One region of the Pseudoflavonifractor hominis genome, then DNA from elsewhere that is predicted to be linked to it. Evidence: a T-box and tRNA genes for the amino acid it is inferred to sense, from the RefSeq annotation. Region 1 holds a T-box; the other holds one or more tRNA genes.

The links. A T-box is a leader RNA that pairs with one kind of tRNA and senses whether it is charged. The one in region 1 lies ahead of H8S34_RS04990 (glycine--tRNA ligase), so its partner is inferred to be a tRNA-Gly.
Region 2: it has a tRNA-Gly gene. The T-box ahead of H8S34_RS04990 (glycine--tRNA ligase) is inferred to sense a tRNA for this amino acid. The anticodon was not compared.

The regions. Positions count from the first base shown of each region.
Region 1 is NZ_JACOPR010000002.1:452,188-464,257, reverse strand. It holds gene gpr (GPR endopeptidase) at 68-976, shown strand; T-box leader at 1,054-1,276, shown strand; gene H8S34_RS04990 (glycine--tRNA ligase) at 1,383-2,804, shown strand; gene H8S34_RS04985 (hypothetical protein) at 2,972-4,249, shown strand; gene H8S34_RS04980 (pentapeptide repeat-containing protein) at 4,281-4,934, shown strand; gene H8S34_RS04975 (DUF4179 domain-containing protein) at 4,990-6,057, opposite strand; gene H8S34_RS04970 (RNA polymerase sigma factor) at 6,054-6,530, opposite strand; gene lepA (translation elongation factor 4) at 7,102-8,910, opposite strand; gene H8S34_RS04960 (helix-turn-helix domain-containing protein) at 9,058-9,759, opposite strand; gene pta (phosphate acetyltransferase) at 10,009-10,986, shown strand; gene H8S34_RS04950 (aminotransferase class I/II-fold pyridoxal phosphate-dependent enzyme) at 11,167-12,070, shown strand, end outside.
Region 2 is NZ_JACOPR010000011.1:20,267-32,336, forward strand. It holds gene H8S34_RS13770 (pro-sigmaK processing inhibitor BofA family protein) at 1-256, opposite strand, end outside; gene H8S34_RS13775 (YaaL family protein) at 312-638, opposite strand; gene H8S34_RS13780 (DNA gyrase/topoisomerase IV subunit B) at 1,054-3,042, shown strand; gene H8S34_RS13785 (DNA gyrase subunit A) at 3,113-5,356, shown strand; gene H8S34_RS13790 (YitT family protein) at 5,387-6,256, shown strand; gene H8S34_RS13795 (lactate utilization protein) at 6,291-6,881, shown strand; gene H8S34_RS13800 (hypothetical protein) at 6,916-7,995, shown strand; tRNA gene H8S34_RS13805 (tRNA-Gly) at 8,063-8,138, shown strand; tRNA gene H8S34_RS13810 (tRNA-Gly) at 8,243-8,318, shown strand; gene H8S34_RS13815 (helix-turn-helix domain-containing protein) at 8,383-8,820, shown strand; gene H8S34_RS13820 (GreA/GreB family elongation factor) at 8,886-9,389, opposite strand; gene H8S34_RS13825 (hypothetical protein) at 9,457-9,645, opposite strand; gene H8S34_RS13830 (Asp23/Gls24 family envelope stress response protein) at 9,826-10,176, shown strand; gene H8S34_RS13835 (DAK2 domain-containing protein) at 10,211-11,896, shown strand; gene H8S34_RS13840 (amino acid ABC transporter ATP-binding protein) at 11,956-12,070, opposite strand, start outside.

The DNA of each region.
Region 1 (12,070 bases):
GTAGTCCCCTTTCCGGTTTTATTGGGAACGGAATAGGGATAAAACACCAGATATAGGGGGAAGGCATATGTTACAGCGACGGACCGACCTGGCCGTGGAGGCCCACGACCTCTGGAAAGAGAGCGCCGCCCGGGAGACTGCGCTTCCGGGCGTGAGGGCCCGGGACGACACCCGGGAGGGCTACCCGGTCACCCGGGTGGAGATCCTGGACCATCAAGGGGCCCGGGCCCTGGGCAAGCCCGAGGGGCAATATGTGACTCTGGAGCTCTCCGGCCTGGAGCGGCGGGAGCCGGAGGCCCTTCCCCGGGCGGTGCGGGCCATCGCGGCGGAACTGACTGCCCTGCTGGGCTCCCTGCCCGCTCAAGTGCCGGTGCTGGTGGTGGGACTGGGCAACCGGGCCATCACCCCCGATGCCATCGGCCCCAAAACGGTGGAGCACACCCTGGTCACCCGCCATCTGGTCTCGGGCGCGCCGGAGCACTTTGCCGCCTTCCGCCCGGTGGCCGCCCTGGCGGCCGGCGTGCTGGGCACTACCGGCGTGGAGAGCGGTGAGCTGGCCCGGGCGGTGGCCGAGCGCATCCGCCCCTCCTGCATCATCGCGGTGGACGCACTCGCCTCCCGGAGCCTGAAGCGGGTGTGCCGGACCGTTCAGCTTTCCGACACCGGTATCTCCCCCGGTTCCGGGGTGGGCAATCACCGGCACGCCCTGGACCGCTCCACGCTGGGGGTGCCTGTACTGGCGGTGGGCGTGCCCACCGTGGTGGATGCCGCCACCCTGGCCGCCGACGTGCTCTCCGAGGCTGGGGGCGCCGATCTGGATCCGGAGACCCTTATGGGCGCCGGGGATGGGCTCATCGTCACCCCCAAGGACATCGACGCCCAGATGGCCGATCTCTCCAAGGTGCTGGGATATGCCATCACCCTGGCCCTCCAGCCCCATCTCACCCTGGAGGATGCCGAGCTCTTGCTCAGTTAATCCCCATTTCTCCAAAAACAGCCCCGTTTTCCGGCTTGACGGCCTGAAAAAAAGGTGGTAGAATGTCCCCAACATCGAGCAAGGCATTGACCGGGAAGAGTACGCATGGTCCCGGCCCAAGAGAGAAGCCGTCTGGTGCGAGGCTTCCGAAGGGCTGTGCGGAAGGCACCCGCGAGCCGCGGCCCCAACGGGAAAATTCCCCAGTAGGCGCCGCCGGTCCCCCGCCGTTATTGGGTTTGAGTGCGGAGCGGTTTGCCGCTTCGAATTCAGGTGGAAACACGGACTTTGTTCGCCCTGAGCCGAAATCGGCTCAGGGCGTTTTTTCATCCGCCGCTTCCCTTCAAACCGTGCCGTCGGGGTCCCCCTTTCTTTCCCTAAAAACAACAAGCGAAGGAGTTTGATCTGTATGAAGAACACCGAAAAGACCATGGAAAAAATCGTCGCCCTGTGTAAGGGCCGCGGCTTTGTCTTTGCCGGCAGTGAGATCTACGGCGGCCTGGCCAACACCTGGGACTACGGCCCTCTGGGCGTAGAGCTCAAGAACAACGTGAAGAAGGCCTGGTGGAAAAAGTTTGTCCAGGAAAACCACTACAACGTGGGCCTGGATGCCGCCATCCTGATGAATCCCCAGGTGTGGGTGGCCTCCGGCCATGTGGGCGGCTTCTCCGATCCTCTGATGGACTGTAAGGAGTGCAAGGAGCGCTTCCGCGCCGACAAGGTCATCGAGGACTGGTGCGCCGAGCACGACTTCACCCTGCCCAAGCCGGTGGACGCCCTCTCCCAGGCCGAGATGAAGGCCTTTGTGGATGAGCACCAGATCCCCTGCCCCTCCTGCGGCAAGCATAACTGGACCGACATCCGCCAGTTCAACCTGATGTTCAAGACCTTCCAGGGCGTCACCGAGGATGCCAAGAACACCGTCTATCTCCGTCCCGAGACCGCCCAGGGCATCTTTGTCAACTTCCAGAACGTCCAGCGCACCACCCGTAAGAAGCTGCCCTTCGGCGTGTGCCAGGTGGGCAAGTCCTTCCGCAACGAGATCACCCCGGGCAACTTCACCTTCCGCACCCGTGAGTTCGAGCAGATGGAGCTGGAGTTCTTCTGCCAGCCCGGCACCGAGCTGGAGTGGTTCAACTACTGGAAGCAGTTCTGCCACCAGTGGCTGCTGGACCTGGGCATGAAGGACGAGAACCTGCGCCTGCGCGACCATGACCCGGAGGAGCTCTCCCACTACTCCAACGCCACCACCGACTTCGAGTTCGTCTTCCCCTTCGGCTGGGGCGAGCTGTGGGGCGTGGCCAGCCGCACCAACTTCGACCTGACCCAGCATCAGAACACCTCCGGCAAGGATATGACCTACTTCGACCAGGAGAAGAACGAGCACTATATCCCCTACGTCATCGAGCCCTCCCTGGGCGCCGATCGCGTGACCCTGGCCTTCCTCATCGACGCCTACGACGAAGAGGTGGTGGACGCCGCGAAGAACGATGTGCGCACCGTCCTGCGCCTCCATCCCGCTCTGGCCCCCTTCAAGTGCGCGGTGCTCCCCCTGTCCAAGAAGCTGGGCGACAAGGCCATGGAGATCCGCGACATGCTGGCCAAGGACTTTATGGTGGACTACGACGAGGCCGGCTCCATCGGCAAGCGCTACCGCCGTCAGGACGAGATCGGCACTCCCTTCTGTGTCACCGTGGACTTCCAGACCGTGGGCACCGACACCGAGGAGGCTGACCACTGCGTCACCGTCCGCGACCGCGACACCATGGAGCAGGTGCGTATGCCCATCTCCGAGCTGAAGGCCTATCTGGCTGAGAAGATGGCGTTTTAAGAAGCTTTGAGCGGCCCCCCGCAGAGATCTGCGGGGGGCTTATTTTGCTTTTGAAATCCGGCCACCTATTCGTCGGGCGCACTTTTGTTACCCTTTTGTTCTGGTTCTCTCCTCCAATCCATGATATGATGCACCTGTAAGGATCCATCTCAGGAAAGGAGGCTCTTATGAAACGACTGCTCTCTTGCGCTCTGCTTGTGCCGGTTCTGCTCCTGCCGGCCCAGGCCAACTCGGCTCCCACCCGCTGGGAGGGCTCTCCCGGCTCAGAGGTGCTCTCCGTGGAGGAGAACTGTCCCATTTCGGTCACCCATGAGGATCTCGCCTTTCAGATCGACCAGGGGGACTCCTACTCACTGGAGGCCCAGGTCACCGCCCGCTATCAGATGGAGAATCCCACGGAGGAGGGCCGGGCAGTCCAGATGGCCTTTTCCCTGGAGGAGTCCGTGTGGGATTTTGACCCCGCCAGCGTGTCCATCACCGCCGACGGACGCGCCCTCCCCTTTCAGCTGATCTGGGACGGCGTATCCCCCGACTATCAGCCTCAGACCTTTGACCCGGACCAGACCGGTACGCTTTGCACCTTTATCCTCACGCCCACCCAGGACGGAAGCGACAACACCCTCACTCTCCCTGCCTCCGGCGGGCGTATGTGGGTGACCTATGACGGCATCCACTCCTATTCCGGGGAGGAGGACGGCTCCGTGACCCTGGGTACCAGTGAGAAGGCCACTGTCCTGGTCTTCGGTCTGAATGGAGCGCCGGACTATACCGTCTCGGGCAATTATACCGTGACCACGGAGGAGCTGCCCTTCCGCACCGTTTTTCAGTCCTATCTGGAGGAACGGTATGGGACCCGCTTTGCCGGGCATATGGATTCCATCCAGGCCCTCAAATACCGCCAGCTGGAGGAGTTGTGGGAATCCTGGGAAAACAATCCCATCCTTCTGGCTGAATGGATCGAAAATTCCGATCCCTCCGCCCTGCCCCTTCAGTTCCTCTACACGGTAGACTTTCCTCCGGAGAGCACCGTGGAGGTGGCCGTGACCTACACCACCCGGAGCGACGGCGTGCGGAAGGGTACCGCCGACTGGCAGCACACCTTTACCTATCTTCTCTCGCCCGCCCGGCACTGGGCGGACTTCGGTACCCTGGATCTCACAGTGGACGCCGGGGAAAGCGGCTATCCCTATGTCATCCACTCCTCCCTTCCTCTGGAGGAGCAGCCAGACGGCTCCTACACCGCCCATACCCAGGGTCTGCCCGAAGAGGACCTCTCCTTTACCCTCTACTCCGCGCCCCAGCTCTCCCTCTCCGACCGGGTAACCTCCTCCCTGGGGATCACCACCTATACCCTGGCCTTCTTCCGTCTCCTCCTGGTACCCCTGGTCCTCCTGCTTGCCCTAATCGTCTTTCTGGTCTGGCGGCGGCGCAGACGCCGCAAATAATTTACCCCATACCTTCTTCGGAGGTCGTCCCATGAAACTCTTGTCCCCATCCCTCCCGCAAAACCTCTCTCCCGCCCCTGATTTCTCCATACAGGCTGCCCACAGCGTGGAAACGCAGGAGCCCCTCTCCGGTCTTCTGGTGGAGCACGCCCTTCTCACCGGGGCCGACCTCTCCGGTCTGACCCTGGAGGGGGTGCGCTTTCAGGGCTGCCGGTTTCTGGAGTGCGACTGTTCCCACTGGGAGATGACTGACGTGGTCTTTCAGGACTGCGACCTCTCGGGCAGCACCTTTGCCGACGGGATCTGGTGCCGGGTGGCACTGGAGGACTGCCGGGCCCTGGGGACCGCCTTCCAGCAGTGCGGGCTCCAGCATGTGTCCTTCCGGGGCTGCAAGCTCTCCTATGCCAACTTTACCGCCCAGCGGGTGAAGGGGGGACTGTGGAGCGGCTGTGACCTCTCTCAGGCCTCCATGGCCTCCTGTGTGTGGAAGGGTGTGGCATACTCGGAATGCAACCTCACCGGGGTGCGCTTCTTTCACACCCCGCTGGCGGGGGTGGATCTCACCACCTGCCGCCTGGAGGGGCTGATCCTCTCGGACGCCGGAGAGGAGCTCCGGGGCGTCATCGTGGACCGCTGGCAGGCCGGAGAGCTGGCCCGGCGGCTGGGCATTGTCATCCGGGAATAAAGAACGTCCCCCGGGCAGACGGAAAACGGTCTGTCCGGGGGACATTTTTTCGGGGTCATTCTCCCTGCGCGAGGGGGAAGGTCAGATCGGCCACCGTGATGCTCTCGATCTCCTCCAGCGAAAGGACGGAGGAGAAAATATCGCTCTTCTGGCACACCGTCTTACCTCCCTGGGGGGAGATGCTCCCGCCGCTGGAGGTGAGGTCTATGGTGGTGCCGTCCCGCTTGGTCAGTACCACGGGGAGGGACTCCAGATAGCGCAGGGACTCCTCCCGGTCGTGGGCGCTCTGTTGGCCATTCCCTCCGGCGTTGTCCCACTGTACCTCCTGCTGCACGGTGTAGCTCACCTGGAAGGAGAGCGGAGAGAGGACCACCGAGTCCAGCGTGGCCTCCATCCCATTGAGCAGGAAGGACTGTCCAGCCGGAAGACTCACCGAGGTATCCTCAAACTGGAAGGCAAAGCGCATCTTCCACTTTCCCTGGGCCACCGGGGTACTCTTGGTATAGTCATTGTCGGTATAGACCGACAGGTTCCGGAAGGAGGCCCGGGCCGTTCCCGGTGTCAGCGGGGTATCCCCGGTGCGCAGGTCCACATACTGCACCGCATTGTCCTCCGGGTCGGCGTCAAAGAAGTAGGAGGCGCCGTGGCTTCCGCCCTGCTGTCCCACGTCCACATCGGCGCTTTCAAACCGGAGAGGGAGATAGCCGAAGTCATTGGGGGTCAAATCCTCGGCCAGAGGCTTCCCGTCCTCCCGGGCAATGGTATAGACGATGGCGTAGCTGTACCGGTCGCCCACAATGGCGTCGGCCGTGATGACCACGCCGTCCGCCATGTCGCTGGCGCCCACGGGACGGCCGATCCGGTCGATGATCTCCGTCTGTGCGGGAGCGCCGCCGAAGACCTCGGAAAAGGCCTCGCCCGCGCTTTTGAGCACGCCGGTGGCCGCGGCTCCCACCCCAACAGTCAGCACCAGCGCGGCAGCCACGCCCACCGCGGCCATCCGCCGAAGCGGGCGCACCCGATGTACCGGTGCCTGGGACGCCTTCAGGAGACGCTCTGTCATGGCCTCTTTTTCCTCGGGGGTAAAATGCAGTTCATCCATGGACTGATGATAGGTTTTCATGCCAAACCCTCCTGTTCCAGCAGTGTGCGCAGCCGGGAGCGGCCCCGGCTGAGCTGGGTGGATACGGTCGCCGGGTGTTCCCCCAGCATCTGTGCGATCTCCTTGGCGGTATAGCCCTCGTAGTAATAGAGATAAATGACGGCCCGGTATTTGGGCGGAAGGAGCTCCACCGCCGCCAAAAGGCTTCCCTCCTCGGCCTGGGGACAGGCCATCCCGTCGGCCTCCTGGAGATCGGCCCTGGTCCTGTGCCAGTGACTCTTCAGCATATCCTTACAGGCATTTGCCGCCGTGCGGATGATCCATGCCTTCTCATGCTCCGGCGAGTCAAAGGCCCGTGGCTTCTCTAGCAGCTTGAGAAAGACCGTCTGACAGATGTCTTTCGCGTCCTCCCGGCTCTTGAGATAGGTATAGCTCAGCCGCAAGACCAGATCGGAATAGGTCTCCACCAGCCGCTCCGCCTCCTGGCGGCTCAACGTCGGTCTCGTATGCCTCACATCCTTTTCTTCCGTTTCAAAAGCGCTTTCACCTGGAATACGATTCAGGACCGGGAAATCTTTCACGAGGGGGAATCTTTTCTTTTGCTGCCACGCGGGCCGCCTGTTCGGCGGAAACCCCTCTTTCTTTTCGAAAAGAAAGAGGGGAGAAAGAAAACGCCGGAGGGGGAACAGGGATGATTCCCCCTCCGTGCACCCCCGGCGGAGACGGCAGACCAGCGTCCGCAGAAGTGCGTACTCCCGACTTCGACTGCCGTCGGGAGAGAGCAGCTTAAAACACCACCAGGCTCACCAAGTACCTCATAGGCAACCGCCATTGCCTTTGGCCCACCGCACTTTTGCAATTGCAGCGACTTGAGCCCAGCCCGTTGGGGCGTACTTGGAGGGGGCGCCGGGGGATACCTCCCCCGGCCCGTTCTTTCCCACCGCTTTCTTACGGAAAAGAAAGCGGTGCCCCCGCCGGGCAGGCGGTTCCCTCCAAATAGGCGTTCTCTATACCAGCCCCGGAAACCAAAAAGAGAGCCGCCCATCAGGGCGGCTCCCAATCTTCTTATTCCTCGTCCAGCTTGAGCACAGCCATAAAGGCCTCGGTGGGTAGCTGCACCGACCCCAGAGAGCGCATCTTCTTCTTGCCCTCTTTCTGCTTTTCCAGCAGCTTTTTCTTTCGGGTGATGTCGCCGCCGTAGCACTTGGCCAGCACGTCCTTGCGCATGGCCCGGACGGTCTCACGGGCGATGACCTTGCCGCCGATGGCAGCCTGGACCGGCACCTCAAAGAGCTGACGGGGGATGTTGTCCTTGAGCTTCTCGCAGATGCGGCGGGCACGCTTGTAGGCCTTCTCCTTATGCGCGATGAAGGAGAGGGCGTCCACCTGCTCGCCGTTGAGGAGCATATCCACCTTGACCAGCTCGCTGGGCCGGTAGCCCTCTACCTCATAGTCCAGAGAGGCATAGCCCTTGGTGTTGGCCTTCAGGGCGTCAAAGAAATCATAGATGATCTCGTTGAGGGGCATGGAGTAGTGGAGCTCTACCAGATTGGTGTCCAGATACTGCATGTCCTTGAACTCCGCCCGGCGCTCCTGGCACATGGGCATGATATTTCCCACGTAGTCGGGGGGCGCGATGATGGAAACCTTGGCAAAGGGCTCCCGCGCCTCCTCAATGTGGGCGGGGTCCGGGTAGTTGTGGGGATTGTCCACCTGTACCACGGTGCCGTCGGTCTTGGTGATCTCGTAGATGACCGAGGGCAGAGTGGTCACCAGATCCAGGTCGAACTCCCGCTCCAGCCGCTCCTGGATGATCTCCATATGGAGCATGCCCAAAAAGCCGCAGCGGAAGCCGAAGCCCAGGGCGGCGGAGGATTCCGGCTCAAAGGAGAGGGATGCGTCGTTGAGCTGGAGCTTTTCCAGCGCGTCCCGCAGATCGGGGTACTTGGAGCCGTCCTCGGTATACACGCCGCAGTACACCATGGCCTGGGCGGGCCGGTATCCGGGCAGGGGCTCGGCGGCGGGATGCTCCACGCCGGTGATGGTGTCGCCCACCCGGGTGTCCTTCACGTTCTTGATGGAGGCGGTGAAATAGCCCACTTCGCCGGCCGACAGGCTGTCGGTGGGCTCCAGCCCCAGGGGACGCAGGCAGCCGCACTCGATGACCTCGTAGGAGGCACCAGAGGCCATCATCTTGACCTTCATCCCGGTGCGGATGGTGCCCTCCATGACCCGGAAATAGACGATGACTCCCCGATAGGCGTCATACTGGCTGTCAAAGATCAGAGCCTTGAGGGGGGCATCCGGATCGCCCTTGGGGGCGGGGATGTTGTGGACGATGTCCTCCAGCACTGCGTCGATGTTGAGTCCCACCTTGGCCGAGATCTCGGGTGCGTCCATGGCGGGCAGGCCGATGACGTCCTCGATCTCGTGCTTGACCTTCTGGGGGTCGGCGGCGGGCAGATCGATCTTGTTCACCACCGGGCGGATCTCCAGGTCGTGCTCCAGGGCCAGATAGGTGTTGGCCAGGGTCTGAGCCTCGATTCCCTGGGCGGCGTCCACCACCAGGATGGCGCCCTCACAGGCCGCCAGCGAGCGGGAGACCTCATAGTTGAAGTCCACGTGGCCGGGAGTGTCGATGAGATTGAGCTCATATTCCTCCCCATCCTGGGCCTTGTAATTGAGCTTGACCGCCCGGGCCTTGATGGTGATGCCACGCTCCCGCTCCAGATCCATGTTATCCAGCAGCTGGCTCTCCATCTCCCGCTGGGAGACGGCGTCGCACTTCTCGATGAGCCGGTCGGAGAGGGTGGATTTCCCGTGGTCGATATGGGCGATGATACTGAAATTGCGGATCTTGCTCTGGTCGCGCATATACAGAAACCTCCGTCTAAATGTCCGCGCGGGGCCTTTGGGCTCCGGCGGCGTGTATCCCGCCACGGCCGGATGTTCCGCCGTTTTGGAGAGAAAACACCGGCCTTCCGGACACGTTCCGGAGGCCGATGCGGTATTTTATGACCCTTATTTTATCGTTTTCCGCTCCTGGACGCAAGCGGTAATCCGCCCGCCCGTATTGTGGATGATCTGGAGCAGAGACTGGTAGGTGCCCGGATAGTTCTCCATCAGGGCGTCGTGGTTCATGCTGGGGAACTCGCCCTTCTCCCTGCGGTGCTCCTCCAGAGACTCCACATAGGCACACTGGGCGTAGATGAGATCGCTCTGGGCCACGCCCGCGGTAAAGGACAGCGGAGGCACGGCAAAAAAGTCCTCATTCTGGGTGCCGGGTGCCCGGTAGAGATGGCGGAAGAGGGTATAAATGGCGGTGGAGAGATACTCCGCCGCGGCCTTGACCGCCCCCTTGCAGCCCGTCTTACCCAGCAGGTCAAAGAGGACGCTGATGGAGTTGACCAGCAGCTTCTTGTTCAGGGTGGCCACGATGCTCCCGTGGAGCACATTGTCCTTCTCGGTAGAATAGTCATACAGCTCGTCGGGCGAGACGATGGTGGCACCGTTTTTGGTCAGGGTGCGGCCCAGCAGAAAATCCGCCGACACGTTGTAGTAGTCACAGGCCCGCGTCACAAAGGCAAGTCCCGGCTCCCGCACGCCGTTCTCATAGTGGGACAGCAGGGCCTGGCTGATCCCCAGATCCTTGGCCGCGGCGCGCTGGGAGATCCCCTTCTCCTGACGCAGCAGGGAAAGGCAGCGGGAAAAATCCGAATGCATAGTCGATACCCCTCTCAAAATCGCAAAAAAGTAACCAAAAAAGAGGATCTTCCACTCCTGCACAGCAGGTTTTACCGGAGAAATCCAAAAAACAGCGTGTATAGTATAGCGTAGTAAATACAAAAAGTAAAGGGGTATTTTCTTGGATTTTTTCGTTTTTGTCCATTGTGAAGATTCCTGAAAATGGTGTATAATAGGTAACACCATATTTAAACCCCTATGAACCAACTTTATGGAGGCGTTACGACAATGTTTGGCAAGCTAATCGCAAAGCTGAAAGCAAACCCCAAGAAGATCGTCTTTACCGAGGGTACCGATCCCCGCATCCTGGAGGCCAGCGCCCGTCTGCTGGCCGGTACCTGGCTGACCCCCGTGCTGGTGGGCAACCCCGATGAGGTCCGCGCTGCCGCTGAAGAGGCCGGCTTCAACATCCGCGGCGCCGAGATCGTGGATCCCGAGACCTATCCCCGCATGGAGGAGATGGTCCAGAAGATGGTGGAGCTGCGCAAGGGCAAGATGACCGAGGAGCAGGTCCGCGGCTACCTGAAGAAGGGCAACTACTTCGGCACCATGCTGGTGAAGATGGGCGAGGCCGACGCTCTGCTGGGCGGCGCCACCTACTCCACCGCCGACACCGTGCGTCCCGCCCTGCAGCTCATCAAGACCAAGCCGGGCAACAAGATCGTCTCCTCCTGCTTCATCATGGTCCGTCCCTCCGCTACCGGCGGCAACGAGGTCCTGGTGATGGGCGACTGCGCCATCAACATCAAGCCCACCGAGGATGATCTGGTGGAGATCGCCCTGGAGGCCGCTCAGTGCGGCAAGATCTTCGGCGTGGATCCCCAGGTCGCCATGCTGTCCTACTCCACCCTGGGCTCCGGCGCCGGCGAAGACGTGGACAAGGTCCGCAACGCCACCGCCAAGATCCGCGCTGCCGCTCCCGATCTGCCCGTGGAAGGCGAAATCCAGTTCGACGCCGCCGTGTCCCCCAACGTGGCCCGCACCAAGTGCAAGGACTCCAAGGTGGCCGGTCACGCCAACACCTTCATCTTCCCCGACATCAACGCCGGCAACATCGGCTACAAGATTGCCCAGCGTCTGGGCAGCTTCGACGCCTACGGCCCCATCCTGCTGGGTCTGAACGCCCCCATCAACGACCTCTCCCGCGGCTGCAACGCCCAGGAGGTCTACTCCATGGCCATCATCACCGCCGCTCTGGCCGACTAATTTTACACTTTGGGAGCACTCCATTTGGAGTGCTCCCTTTTTCTCTTTTTCAATGGAACATTAGTTTTACACTTTTCCCCCAAGTTTTCCACATGCAAATGTGGAAAACTTTCTTTTCTTTTGGGAAGGGCTGTGCTATAACCATATCAAATGCCATTTTTCTCACAGGAGGTCCCCCCCATGAACCAGACGCCCCTCTGCGATGCCCTGCGCCGCTTTGCCGGACAGCGCCCCCTGCGAATGCACATGCCCGGCCACAAGGGCCACTTTCTCCCCCTGCCGGAGCTCTCCCCCGCCGCGGCCCTGGATGTGACCGAGCTCCCCCCCACCGGCAACCTCTTTGAGTCCGGCGGTCCCATCGAGGCCGCCGAGGCCCTCTGGGCCCGCACCTTTGGCAGCGCACACTGTCTTTTCCTCACCGGCGGCTCCACCCAGGGCGTCCTCTCGGCCTTTACCCTGGCCTGCCGCCCGGGGGACCAGGTCCTGGTGGACCGGGGCTGTCACCGCTCGGCCTTCAACGCCATGGCCCTGTTGGATCTCCACCCCCACTACCTCTTCCGCCCCTGGCTCCGGGAGGGCGAGGTCACCGGCCCCATCTCTCCCCGGGACCTGGAGGAGGCCCTGGAGGCCAACCCCGCTGTCCGGGCCGTGTGCGTCACCTCCCCCACCTACTACGGGGTGTGCTCCGATCTGCCCGCCCTGGCCCGGGTCTGCCATGCCCACGGGGTGCTGCTCCTGGTAGACGGGGCCCACGGGGCCCATCTGCCCTTTCTGGAGGACCGGAGCCTGGCCGCGGCTGACGTGGCGGTGGTCTCGGCCCACAAGACCCTGCCCGCTCCCGGGCAGTCCGCCCTCCTCTTCTCCTCCCGCTTCTCCCTGGACGAGCTGCGCCGGGCGGCCTCCCTCTACGGCAGCTCCTCCCCCTCCTACCCCATGATGGCCGCCCTGGATGCCGCCCGGGCCTGGATGGAGGAGGAGGGCCGCGCCGCTCTCCGGCGCACCGCCGAGCAGGTGGCCCGCCTGCGCCGCCGCTTCCCCGCCCTCACCCTGGAGCAGGCCCCCTTGGACCCCACCCGGCTGGTCC
Region 2 (12,070 bases), on a different contig from region 1:
CCCCCAGGGCCCAGTTCATCATCAAAAGTAGTCCAAAGCCCGGGATCCCCAGGAGGCCTAGCACCAGGGCATTGAAGAGATTCACCCCCAGGGAGAGCCCCAGCATCCCCCCCACCTGGCTCCACAGGGCCAGAAAGGCAAGCCCCACGCCGGTACGCCCCAGCAGGCGCACACATCGCCCCACTGTCTTGTGCAGCGTGAGAGCCACCACAAATAAGATCAGCCCCAGCGTGACCAGAGGCAGATTTTCTACCATCCATTCCACCGCGCATTCCTCCCATTCGTTCTCTGCCAGAGCCCTGGCTGTTCTCTCATTGGTAGGCTGAAATGGGCCGCCAGGGTCCCTGGCGGAGGGTCCCGCCGGAGGAGTCGCGTTTTTTCGTCTCCGGCGGACGGGCCATGGGCTGCGTCAGCTCCTCCCCGCTCAGCTCCTTGATCTGCCGCAGCAGATAGCCGTATCTGGCCTGGAGGGCTTTGATCTCATAGATATAGGACTCGGTGAGATCCGGGTCGGACGCGGCATTAAAATCACCATGGGCCTGGGTCAGAAGGACCCGGGTCCGCTCCAGGGCATCCAGCAGGACCTGCCGCTCTTCCTGTCTCTGCCCCTGTCTTTTCCGGTCGCTCTTGCGTTGCATAGGCGCTCCTTTCCATGTGCACTTCTTGGTCCACTGTATGTCCAGTTTGTCCGAAAGAGACCGTTCTATACCAGTTTTTCCCGCGCATGGTCTCCGCGTCCGCGGCCATACTACACTCGGACAGGCGGAGAAGGGACAACGCCTTCCAGACGCATCTCCTTTTAAGCCGGTGCCGGGTACGCGTACCCTCTGGCGAAAGGCGAAAGGAGCGGCGGCCTGTCCGTCCGAACGGCTCCATCCGCTTCCGGAACAGCTCCGGAGGGGTGAGGCTGCCGTGGAGGGCCGCCGTGCCGAGTGCATTCGGTGCGGCGGCCCTCGTTGCGTCCTGCCCTTTTCTTGACACTTCCCCTGAAAATAGGGTAAGATAGAATGTAAAATGTATCGCATCCAATTCTGACACGGTAAGGAGAACTCCATGGCAAAGACCAGTGTGAACACATATGGCAATGAATCCATATCCGCCCTCAAGGGTGCCGACCGGGTCCGCAAGCGTCCCGGTGTTATTTTCGGCTCGGACGGATTGGACGGCTGTGAGCATGCCGTCTTTGAGATCCTGTCCAACGCCATCGACGAGGCCCGTGAGGGCCACGGTTCCGTCATCACGGTCACCCGCTACGCCGACCAGTCCATTGAGGTAGAGGACTTTGGCCGGGGCTGTCCGGTGGACTGGAACGAGCGGGAACAAAAATTCAATTGGGAACTGGTGTTCTGTGAGCTGTATGCCGGCGGCAAGTACGGCAACGGGGACGGGGACAATTACGAGTACTCCCTGGGTCTCAATGGTCTGGGCTCCTGCGCCACCCAGTATGCCAGTGAATACTTTGACGCCGTCATCCACCGGGACGGCTTTGAATACTCCCTTCACTTTGAAAAGGGCGAGAATATCGGCGGCCTGAAAAAGGAACCCTACTCCGGCCGAAAGACCGGCTCCCGCTTCCACTGGAAGCCTGACCTGGAGGTCTTTACCGACATCAATATCCCGGTGGAGTACTATCTGGACGTGATGAAGCGGCAGGCGGTGGTCAACGCCGGGGTCACCTTCCGCTTCCGCAATCAGGTGGGGTCCAAGTTTGAGACCACGGAATTCAAGTATGAAAACGGCATCGTGGACTATGTCAACGAGCTCTCGGGTCCCTCTCCCCTGACCCAGCCCGTCTTCTGGCAGACCGAGCGCAAGGGCCGGGACCGGGCGGATAAGCCGGAATATAAGGTAAAGCTCTCGGTCTCCTTCTGTTTTTCCAACACGGTGCAGGTCATCGAGCACTACCACAACTCCTCCTGGCTGGAGCACGGCGGCTCCCCGGAGAAGGCGGTCAAATCCGCCTTTGTCTCCGGCGTGGATGCCTATCTCCGCCAGCAGAACAAGTATCAGAAAAATGAGAGCAAAATCACCTGGGTGGACATCGAGGACTGCTTGGTCCTGGTCTCCAACAACTTCTCCACCCAGACCTCCTACGAGAACCAGACGAAAAAGGCCATCAACAACAAGTTCGTGCAGGATGCCATGGCCGAGTTCCTCAAGGCCCAGCTGGAGGTCTATTTCATCGAGAACCCCTTCGACGCGGAGAAGATCGCTGAGCAGGTGCTGGTGAACAAGCGATCCCGGGAGAGTGCGGAGAAGGCCCGGCTCAACATCAAGAAAAAGCTCTCGGGCAGCGTGGACATCGCCAACCGGGTGCAGAAATTCGTGGACTGCCGTACCAGAGACACGGAGCGGCGGGAGCTGTACATTGTGGAGGGCGACTCGGCTCTGGGCGCGGTCAAGCTCTCCCGGGACGCCGAGTTCCAGGGCATCATGCCGGTCCGGGGCAAGATCCTCAACTGTCTGAAAGCCGACTACGCCAAGATCTTCAAGAGCGAGATCATCATGGACCTCCTCAAGGTCCTGGGCTGTGGCTGCGAGGTGCAGGACAAGCACGCCAAGGACATGGCCGCCTTTGACCTGATGAACCTCCGCTGGAATAAGGTAGTCATCTGTACCGATGCCGACGTGGACGGCTTCCAGATCCGCACCCTCATCCTCACCATGCTCTACCGACTGGTGCCCACTCTCATCCAGCGGGGCTATGTCTACATCGCCGAGTCCCCCCTCTATGAGATTACCTGTAAGGAAAAGACCTGGTTTGCCTATTCCGACGCGGAGAAGAATGAGATCGTAAACGGCGTGCTGGCGGGCAAAAAATATTCCATCCAGCGCTCCAAGGGTCTGGGCGAGAACGAGCCGGACATGATGTGGCTTACCACCATGAACCCGGAGACCCGCCGCCTCATCAAGGTCATGCCTGAGGACGTGGAGCGCACCGCCGCCGTCTTTGACCTGCTGCTGGGGGACAACCTCCAGGGCCGGAAGGACCACATTGCGGACAACGGGTACAAGTATCTGGAACTGGCGGATATCTCGTAATACCCGCTCTATTCCATTCCGTTTTGTAATATAGAGATAAGATATAACGCAAAGGACAAGGACTGATACCATGCCCAAAAAGAAAGCTCCGGACACCGGGGCCAAAAAAGTCAACAATCCCAACGTCATGGGCCTGCGGCCCGAGGTGCTGGAACAGCCCATCACCGAGACGCTGGAGCTCAACTACATGCCCTACGCCATGAGTGTCATCGTCTCCCGGGCCATCCCGGAGATCGACGGCTTCAAGCCCTCTCACCGAAAGCTCCTCTACACCATGTACCAGATGAAGCTGCTGGGAGGGAGCCGCACCAAGAGCGCCAACGTGGTGGGCCAGACCATGAAGCTCAACCCCCACGGTGATGCGGCCATCTATGACACCATGGTGCGCCTCTCCCGGGGCTATGGTGCCCTCCTCCACCCTCTGGTGGACTCCAAGGGCAACTTCGGCAAGGTCTACTCCCGGGACATGGCCTGGGCGGCCAGCCGTTACACCGAGGTGCGCCTGGACCCTATCTGCGCCGAGCTCTTCCGGGACATTGACCAGGACACCGTGGACTTTGTGGACAACTACGACGGCTCCATGCAGGAGCCCGCGCTGCTGCCCACTACCTTTCCCAACGTACTGGTGAGCGCCAACCAGGGCATTGCCGTGGGTATGGCCTCCAACCTGTGCGGCTTCAACCTGGGGGAGGTGTGCGACGCCACCATCGCCTGGCTCAAAAAGCCTGGCTGCGACCTGCTTCCCCTGCTTAAAGCCCCCGATTTCCCCACCGGCGGTGAGCTGCTCTATGACGAGAACACCCTGCGCCAGATCTACCAGACCGGCCGCGGCTCGGTCCAGGTGCGGGCCCGGTGGCGCTATCTCAAGTCCGAGCACCTCATCGAGATTTTTGAAATCCCCTACTCCACCACGGTGGAGGCCATCATGGACAAGGTGGCCGAGCTCATCAAGTCGGGCAAGGTCAAGGAGATCGCCGACATGCGGGACGAGACCGACCTGAACGGCCTCAAGCTCACCATCGACCTCAAGCGCGGGGCCGACCCGGACAAGCTCATGGCCCGGCTCTTCCGCTCCACTCCCCTGCAGGACGCCTATTCCTGCAACTTCAATATCCTCATCAGCGGAATGCCCCGGGTCATGGGCGTGGGCGAGATCCTGGAGGAGTGGACCGCCTGGCGGATGGAGGGCGTGCGCCGCCGGACCTACTTTGTCATGAAAAAGAAGGAGGAGAAACTCCACCTGCTGGAGGGCCTCCAGAAGATCCTGCTGGACATCGACCGGGCCATTCGCATCATCCGGGAGACCGAGGAGGACTCCGAGGTCATCCCTAACCTGATGATCGGCTTCGGGATCGACGCCGTCCAGGCCGAGTATGTGGCCGACATCCGGCTGCGCAACATCAATAAGGAGTATATCCTCAAGCGCACTCAGGAGACCAGCTCTCTGGCCGAAGAGATCGCCGACTTGAAGGATCTGGTGGATAATCCCGCTCGTATCAAAAAGGTCATCATCGGGGAGCTCCAGGCGGTAAAGAAGAAATACGCCCTTCCCCGCCGCACGGAGATCCTCTACGACTACTCCAATGAGACCCGCCCCGACCCGGAGGAGGAGATCCCCGACTATCCGGTGCATGCCTTCCTCTCTCTGGAGGGATACTTCAAGAAGATCACCCCTCAGTCCCTGCGCATGAGCGGGGAGCAGAAGTACAAGGAGGGAGACGGTCCCTTCCTCCAGTGGGAGGGGAACAATCGGGACGAGCTGTTGGTCTTTACCGACCGGCAGCAGTGCTACAAGACCCGTCTCTCCGACTTTGCAGACACCAAGGCCAGCGTCCTGGGCGAGTATCTGCCCACCCGCCTGGGCATGGACGCCGGGGAGAGCGTGGTGTGGGCCTGCATCACCAGTGACTACACCGGGCACCTGCTCTTCTTCTTCCAGAACGGCAAGGTGGCACGGGTGGAGCTCGCCTCCTACAAGACCCAGACCCGCCGCAAGCGTCTGACCGGAGCCTACTCTGACAAATCTCCCCTGGCCGCCGCGCTGCTGCTTTCCGAGGACCGGGAGCTGGCCGTCTTTTCCAGTGAGGGCCGCTGCCTGATCTTCCACACCTCGGTTCTGGCCCCTAAGTCCACCCGCTCTACCCAGGGTGTGGCGGTCATGACCCTCAAGCCCAAATATAAGGTGGAAAAGGTCCTCCCGCTGGAGGAGACCACCGTGGTTCAGGTGAGCCGCTACCGTCCCCGGGCCCTTCCCGCCGCCGGCGCCCTTCTCAAGGAGGAGGACCGGGGGGAGGAACAGCTCTCCATCCTCTGATATGTCTGACAAGGAAACGAGGTAATTCCCATGAAGCAGAAAGCCCGTCAGCTTTTTTTCTCCTATCTCTGGATCACTGTGGCCTCGGCGGCCTATGCTCTGGGCTTTGACTGGTGTTACGCCCCCAACGAGATCGGTTTCGGCGGCATCACCGGCCTTGCCCAGATCATCAACGCCGCCCTCCCCTGGGCGCCCATCGGTGTACTGGTGATCCTGCTCAACGTCCCTCTCTTCTTTTTCGGCTGGCGTCTGCTGGGCGGGCATCTGCTGCTCTCCTCTCTCTACGCCATGTTTATCTCTTCCATCTTTGTGGACCTGCTCAATGCGGCCGTCCCCTTCTCCCCCATGGACCCCATGCTGGCTACCATCTTCGGCGGCATCCTGATCGGCCTCTCTCTGGCCATCATTCTGCTCCAGGGGGCCACAACGGGTGGTACCGATCTCTTTGCCCGCCTGCTCAAGCTCCGGATCTCCTGGCTCCCCATGGGTAAGCTCCTCATGGGGGTGGACCTGGTGGTCATCGCCGCGGTGGCCCTGGCTTTCCGCAACCTGTCCAGCGCCCTGTACGGCGTGGTTTCCCTTTATATTTCCACCGCTGTGATGGATATGGTGCTCTATGGTCTGGACAGCGCCAAGGTGGCCTATATCATCTCCAGCAAGCCCGACGAGATCTCCAAGGCCATCTTCCGGGAGATGGACCGGGGGGTGACCTTCCTCCACGCGGAGGGCGGCTGGTCAGGGGAGCCCAAAAAAGTTCTGCTGTGCGCCTTCAAGCAAAAGCAGATCGTTCCCCTCCGGCGCATGGTCAAGGAGATCGACCCGTCCGCCTTCCTCATCGTCTGCAACGCCCACGAGGTGCTGGGAGACGGTTTCCGGGAGTACAAGCACGATTCCCTGTAACATCCGTATCGACTGACAAAGGAGGAGCTCACCTATGGCTGACATCAAGAAACTCTGTGAAAACCTGGAGAAGAACGGCTTCCACGCCGTCTATTTCGACACTGCCAAGGAGGCGGCCGACTATCTGGACGCCAAGCTGGACGGCCGCACCCTTGGCATGGGCGGCTCCATGACCATCAAGGACATGGGCCTAGTGGACCGTCTGCCCACCCATAATACCTTCTACTCCCACTGGACGGGGAGCACCCATGAGCAGGCTGCCGGAGCGGAGGTCTATCTCTCCTCGGTCAACGGCGTAGCCGAGACCGGAGAGCTCATCAACATCGACGGCACCGGCAACCGGGTGGCCTCCACCATCTACGGCCACAAAGAGCTCTATCTCATCGTGGGCATCAATAAAGTGGAGAGCAGCTTTGAACAGGCCCTGTGGCGGGCCCGGAATATCGCCTCCCCCAAGAATGCCCAGCGGCTGGGCGTCCAGACTCCCTGCGCTGTGAAGGGCGACCGCTGCTATGACTGCAACAGCCCCCAGCGTATCTGTAAGGCCCTCACCGTGCTCTGGCGCAAGCCCAATGCCATTTCCTACGCCGAAGTGATTTTGGTGGGCGAATCTCTGGGCTATTGATCCATTTCCCCGGCCGGGAGAAAGGAGACCCGCTGTGAAAAACCGTCTTGTCCTCTCCGTCCTGCTTCTGGCGGGCCTGGTCCCTCTGAGCGGCTGTTCCTCCATGTTGGAGCGCAGCTATCTGGTGGTCTCCCCCCATGCGGAACATCCGGTCACCGCGGACGACTCCAACGTCCTCCAGGCCGAGACCTATCAGGATCTGGTCAACGATGTGCTCTATTTTGTCAATCAGGGCATGGAGACCGGGGTCATCCGTCTGACCAACTACCCCCGCGATGTGGAGACCGATCTCAACAACGCCTGCCTGGAGGTGGCCAAGGACGCGCCCCTGGGTGCCTATGCGGTGGACTACATCGAGCATGACTGCACGCGGGTGGTCAAGTACTATGAATCTACCATCCACATTACTTACCGCCGCACACTGGAGCAGATCCAGAGCATCAAAAACGTGACCGGCAGCAGCGCCATCCGCCAAGTCCTTTTGGAGCAGCTCTCTCTTTTCTCCCCCGAGGTGGTCCTCCAAGTGGCCTACTTTACGGAGGATGAGGCCCATATCTCCCATCTGATCCAGCAGGCCTACTATGACGCCCCGGCGGTGGCCTTTGGAATGCCCGAGTATACCGTGACCCTCTATCCCCAGGAAAGCAGTCAGGAGCGTATTGTGGAGATCCTCCTCACCTATCCCGCCCCGGTGGAGGAGCTGCGCCAGAAGAGCCAAAGCCTCCTCCGGCAGGCTGATCTGCTGGCTGACACGCTGGGAGAGCTCTCGGGCGCACAGGGCGGCCGCGCCGTCCACGTTCTGCTTCGCCAGCAAGTGACGGATGCCCCGGCGGGCACCGCCTCCACCGCCTATGACGCTCTTGTGGAGCACCAGGCCGATAGTGAGGGGATGGCCCTGGCCTTCCAGCTGCTGTGCGACCGGACCGGACTGGAGAGCCGGGTGGTACAGGGTGTGAAGGACGGCGCCCCACACTTCTGGAATGTATTGACGCTCTCTCCCGGTCAGTATGCCCATGTGGACGCCTCCGGTGAGGAGGTACTGCTTCTCTCGGATGCCGCATTGGAGGCACTGGGGTACACCTGGGACCGGAACGAAATCCCCCCTTGTCTCTGATCTGCATAAAAACGAAAAAAAGGCTTGACTTTTTCCCTCCCTGCGGCTATAATATCATTTGTCGCTTGCAGGTGTAGCTCATCTGGTAGAGCGCCACCTTGCCAAGGTGGAGGTAGCGAGTTCGAGCCTCGTCACCTGCTCCAAAATCCCTCTCCATTTGGAGAGGGATTTTTCTTTTACTTTTTGAAAAATAAAAATTTATGCTTGACAAAACCACTCTCTTCCCCTATAATATCATTTGTCTCTCGCAGGTGTAGCTCATCTGGTAGAGCGCCACCTTGCCAAGGTGGAGGTAGCGAGTTCGAGCCTCGTCACCTGCTCCAAAATCCCTCTCCATCTGGAGAGGGATTTTTCTTTATCTCCCATCCATCAAGGAGGTTTTTTACGATGGTAACCATGGCACAGCGCATCGAGTCCCTCCGCACCGAGGCCAATCTGAGCCGCCCCGCGCTGGCGGCCGCCCTGGGCTTCCCCAAGGGCTCCATTGAAAAGTTTGAGACCGGCCGTCAGACTCCCTCCAAAGAACAGCAGGAGAAGCTGGCTGCCCATTTCGGCGTCTCCCTCTTCTATCTCCGGGGGGAGAGCGGTGACCGCACCCGCCAGGAGGACTGGATGTCCGGCGTCAGCCTGAACGATGACGAGCCCGGCTTTACCCCTACCCCGGCCCCCAAGCCCAAGCGTCTCAAGCAGGAGGAGCCCCAGGGCGCCATGCTGGATGCCGTGCTGGCCAGCAAGCCGGTGCAGGAGCTGCTGCGAAAGATTGTATTGGATACCCTTCGCTCCCCCGAGGGGCAGGACCTCATCCGCAAGGCCCTGCAAAAATAAGCTGTCCCCGAGATCAAACAGGGCGTGTGCCGCAGAAGGGATTCTGCGGCACACGCCCCTCTTGTTTAAAACCCGTTGAGCGGGATGGAGCCGTCGTCCCCCGCCTTTTCAATGGAGCGGATGACGACGTCATAGCCATAGTCGTCACTGACCTGGATGTGGACCCGCTCTCCTACCTTTTTGCCCAGGATGGCCCGGCCCACCGGGGACTCCTTGCTGATCAGTCCGTGAAGCGCATCCTGCCGCATGGTGGTGACAATCTGGTAGGATTCCGTCTCATCATCCTCCTCCACATAGACGGTTACCTTGTCGTAGAGACCCACGGCGTCCTCCCCCGCCCGATCTGTGATGACCACCGCTGTGCGGATCATATTCTCCAGAAAGCGGATGCGGCTCTCGTTCCGATTTTTTTCCTGCTTGGCCGCCTTATATTCAAAGTTCTCACTCAGGTCGCCGAAGGCGCGGGCCTCCTTTACCGCCTCCAACAGCTTGGGGCGGAGTTCGATGCGGCGATAATCCAGCTCTTCCCGCATCATCTGTATGTCCTTTTTCGTCAGCTCGTTGTGCATGATCGATCTCCTGTTCGCATTTTATGGAAAAAGGCCGCCCCTGCGGGCGGCCTCAGACTGCATAATCTCAGTCATCCCAGTCGGCGTAATCATCAAACTCAGAGTGGCAGCAGCAGGGCTTCTTCGCCTCCAGCTTCTCACCGATTCCAGCAAAAAAGGCGGCGATCTTATCCCAATATGCAATGATGCAGCAGACACTGGCCGCGACCGTCAGAGAGAGAGCCACAATTTTCAGCACAAAACGGGCGATTTTCATATCCCGTCCCCTCCTTACTCAAATGATAGCTCTAGTTTACACGCTTTTCGGGCAAATTACAATCATTATCTGAAACTTTTTCCCTTGTAGTTTGGTCGGAAATAGAATATAATAGAGAAACCAATGAACCGAAATCAGGCGCATACGCGTTTTAGGCTCGGATAGAAAGGAAGGTCCTTTATGAAGCTGCAGACCGAAAAGGGCGAGATCCGCATCAGCAGTGAGGTATTCACCAACATCACCGGTGCGGCCGCCACCAATTGCTACGGCGTGAAGGGCATGGCCATCCGCTCCAAGACCGACGGTCTGGTGCACCTTTTGCGCCGGGAGTCCATGTCCAAGGGCGTAAAAGTCACATACAACGACGACTCCACTGTCTCCATTGAACTGCACATCATTGTGGACAACGGGGTCAACCTCATGGCGGTCAGCCGCTCCATCATGAGTGAGGTCCGCTATATCGTCAGCCGCACTACCGGCGTGGAAGTCAAGAGCGTGGATGTCTGCATCGACTCCATGGTCATCGGCTGATCGGCCTTATGCATCGAAAGGAAGGAACACCGACATGAGAGATACCATCGACGGGGCGCTGCTGGCCCGTATGCTCATTCATGCTGCCGCCGCTATCAACAGCCAGAAGCAGCACATCAATGAACTCAACGTCTTCCCGGTGCCCGATGGAGACACCGGCACCAATATGAGCCTGACCATCGGCACGGCGGCCACCGAGCTGAAAAAGAAGCCGGCCGGCACTGTGGGTGAGGTGGCCTCCACCAACGCCTCCGCCCTGCTGCGGGGCGCCCGTGGCAACTCAGGCGTTATTCTCTCCCTGCTCTTCCGCGGCTTTGCCAAGGCTGTCAAGGAAAAGGAGACCATCGACGGCCGGGATCTGGCCATTGCGCTGGACTTCGGCGTGGCCGCCGCCTATAAGGCGGTCATGAAGCCCGCCGAGGGCACCATCCTCACGGTCTCCCGTCTCTCCGCTGCCCAGGCGGCCGCTACCGCCCGGGAGGATGCCACCCCCGAGGTGGTGCTGGAGGCCGCCATTCGGGAAGGTCATGTGGCTCTGGACGACACCATCAACCAAAACCCCGTCCTGAAAAAGGCCGGCGTCGTGGATGCCGGCGGCAAGGGTTTTCTGGTCATCCTCCAGGGCATGCTGGATGAGCTGCGGGGCCTCCCCATGCCCGAGACCGAGGACGAGGGCACCGTCAAAGAGAAGGCCGATTTCGCCGCGCTCAGCGAAGAGGAGATTACCTTTGCCTTTGATACCGTCTTTATCGTCCGTAAGACCAACCGCCACGTGGATCTGACCCCCTATCAGGCCTACCTCAACAGCATCGGTGACAGTCTGGTCATCGGTGAGGACGATGATGCCTTCAAGGTCCACGTCCATACCAACACCCCCGGCGACGCCCTGAACGAGGCCCAGAAGTACGGCGTGCTGGAGCTGGCCAAGATTGAGAACATGCGCACCCAGGCCGAGGATTTGGCCGCCGGCAAGCATGTCCAGAGCACCGACGATCTGGACGCGGTGGAGGCCGAGCTGGAGCAGGGTTGCTCTTCCGCCCCCGCCAAGGCCGCCCCTGAGAAGAAGTATGGCGTGGTGGCCGTGTGCGCCGGCGAGGGACTGGCCGCCGTCTTTGCCGATCTGGGCGCGGACGGCATCATCTCGGGCGGTCAGACCATGAACCCCTCCACCGATGACATCATGCGGGAGATCGACAAGACCCCTGCCGAGATCGTCTTCGTTCTGCCCAACAACGGCAACATCATCATGGCTGCCCAGCAGTGTATCCCCCTGGCCGAGGACAAAAAGGTGGTGGTCCTCCCCACTAAGACAGTGCCCCAGGGCATCTCTGCCCTGCTCTCCATGGACCCGGACGCCGGCGAAGAGGAGAACATCGCCGCCATGACCGAGGCCTTTGGCCGCGTGGCCACCAGCGAGATCACCTATGCCGCCCGGGATTCGGATTTTGACGGCTTTGCCATCAAGCAGGGCGACTATCTGGCCCTGGCAGAGCATCAGCTCTTCGGCACCGACCGGAATCTGGACGCCCTGCTGGAGCGTCTGGCCCAGGCGGAGCCCCAGCAGAACGCGGAATTTATCAGCATCTTCTATGGCTCTGATGTGACCGAGGAGGATGCCCAGCGTGCGCTCTCCATCTTCCAATCGGCCTGTCCCAACGCCGAGGTCAACCTGCTCTCCGGCGGTCAGCCCGTCTACTACTATATGATCTCTGCGGAATAACTCCATACAGAACATGACAAAGGCCCCGGACATCCATCAGGATGTCCGGGGCCTTTTCTTTACAGTACCTTGGAGAGAAATTCGATGGTGCGGGCTTCCTTAGGGTTGGCAAAGAACTCCTGCGGCGTGTTCTGCTCCAGGATGTTGCCGCCATCCATGAAGAGCACCCGGGAG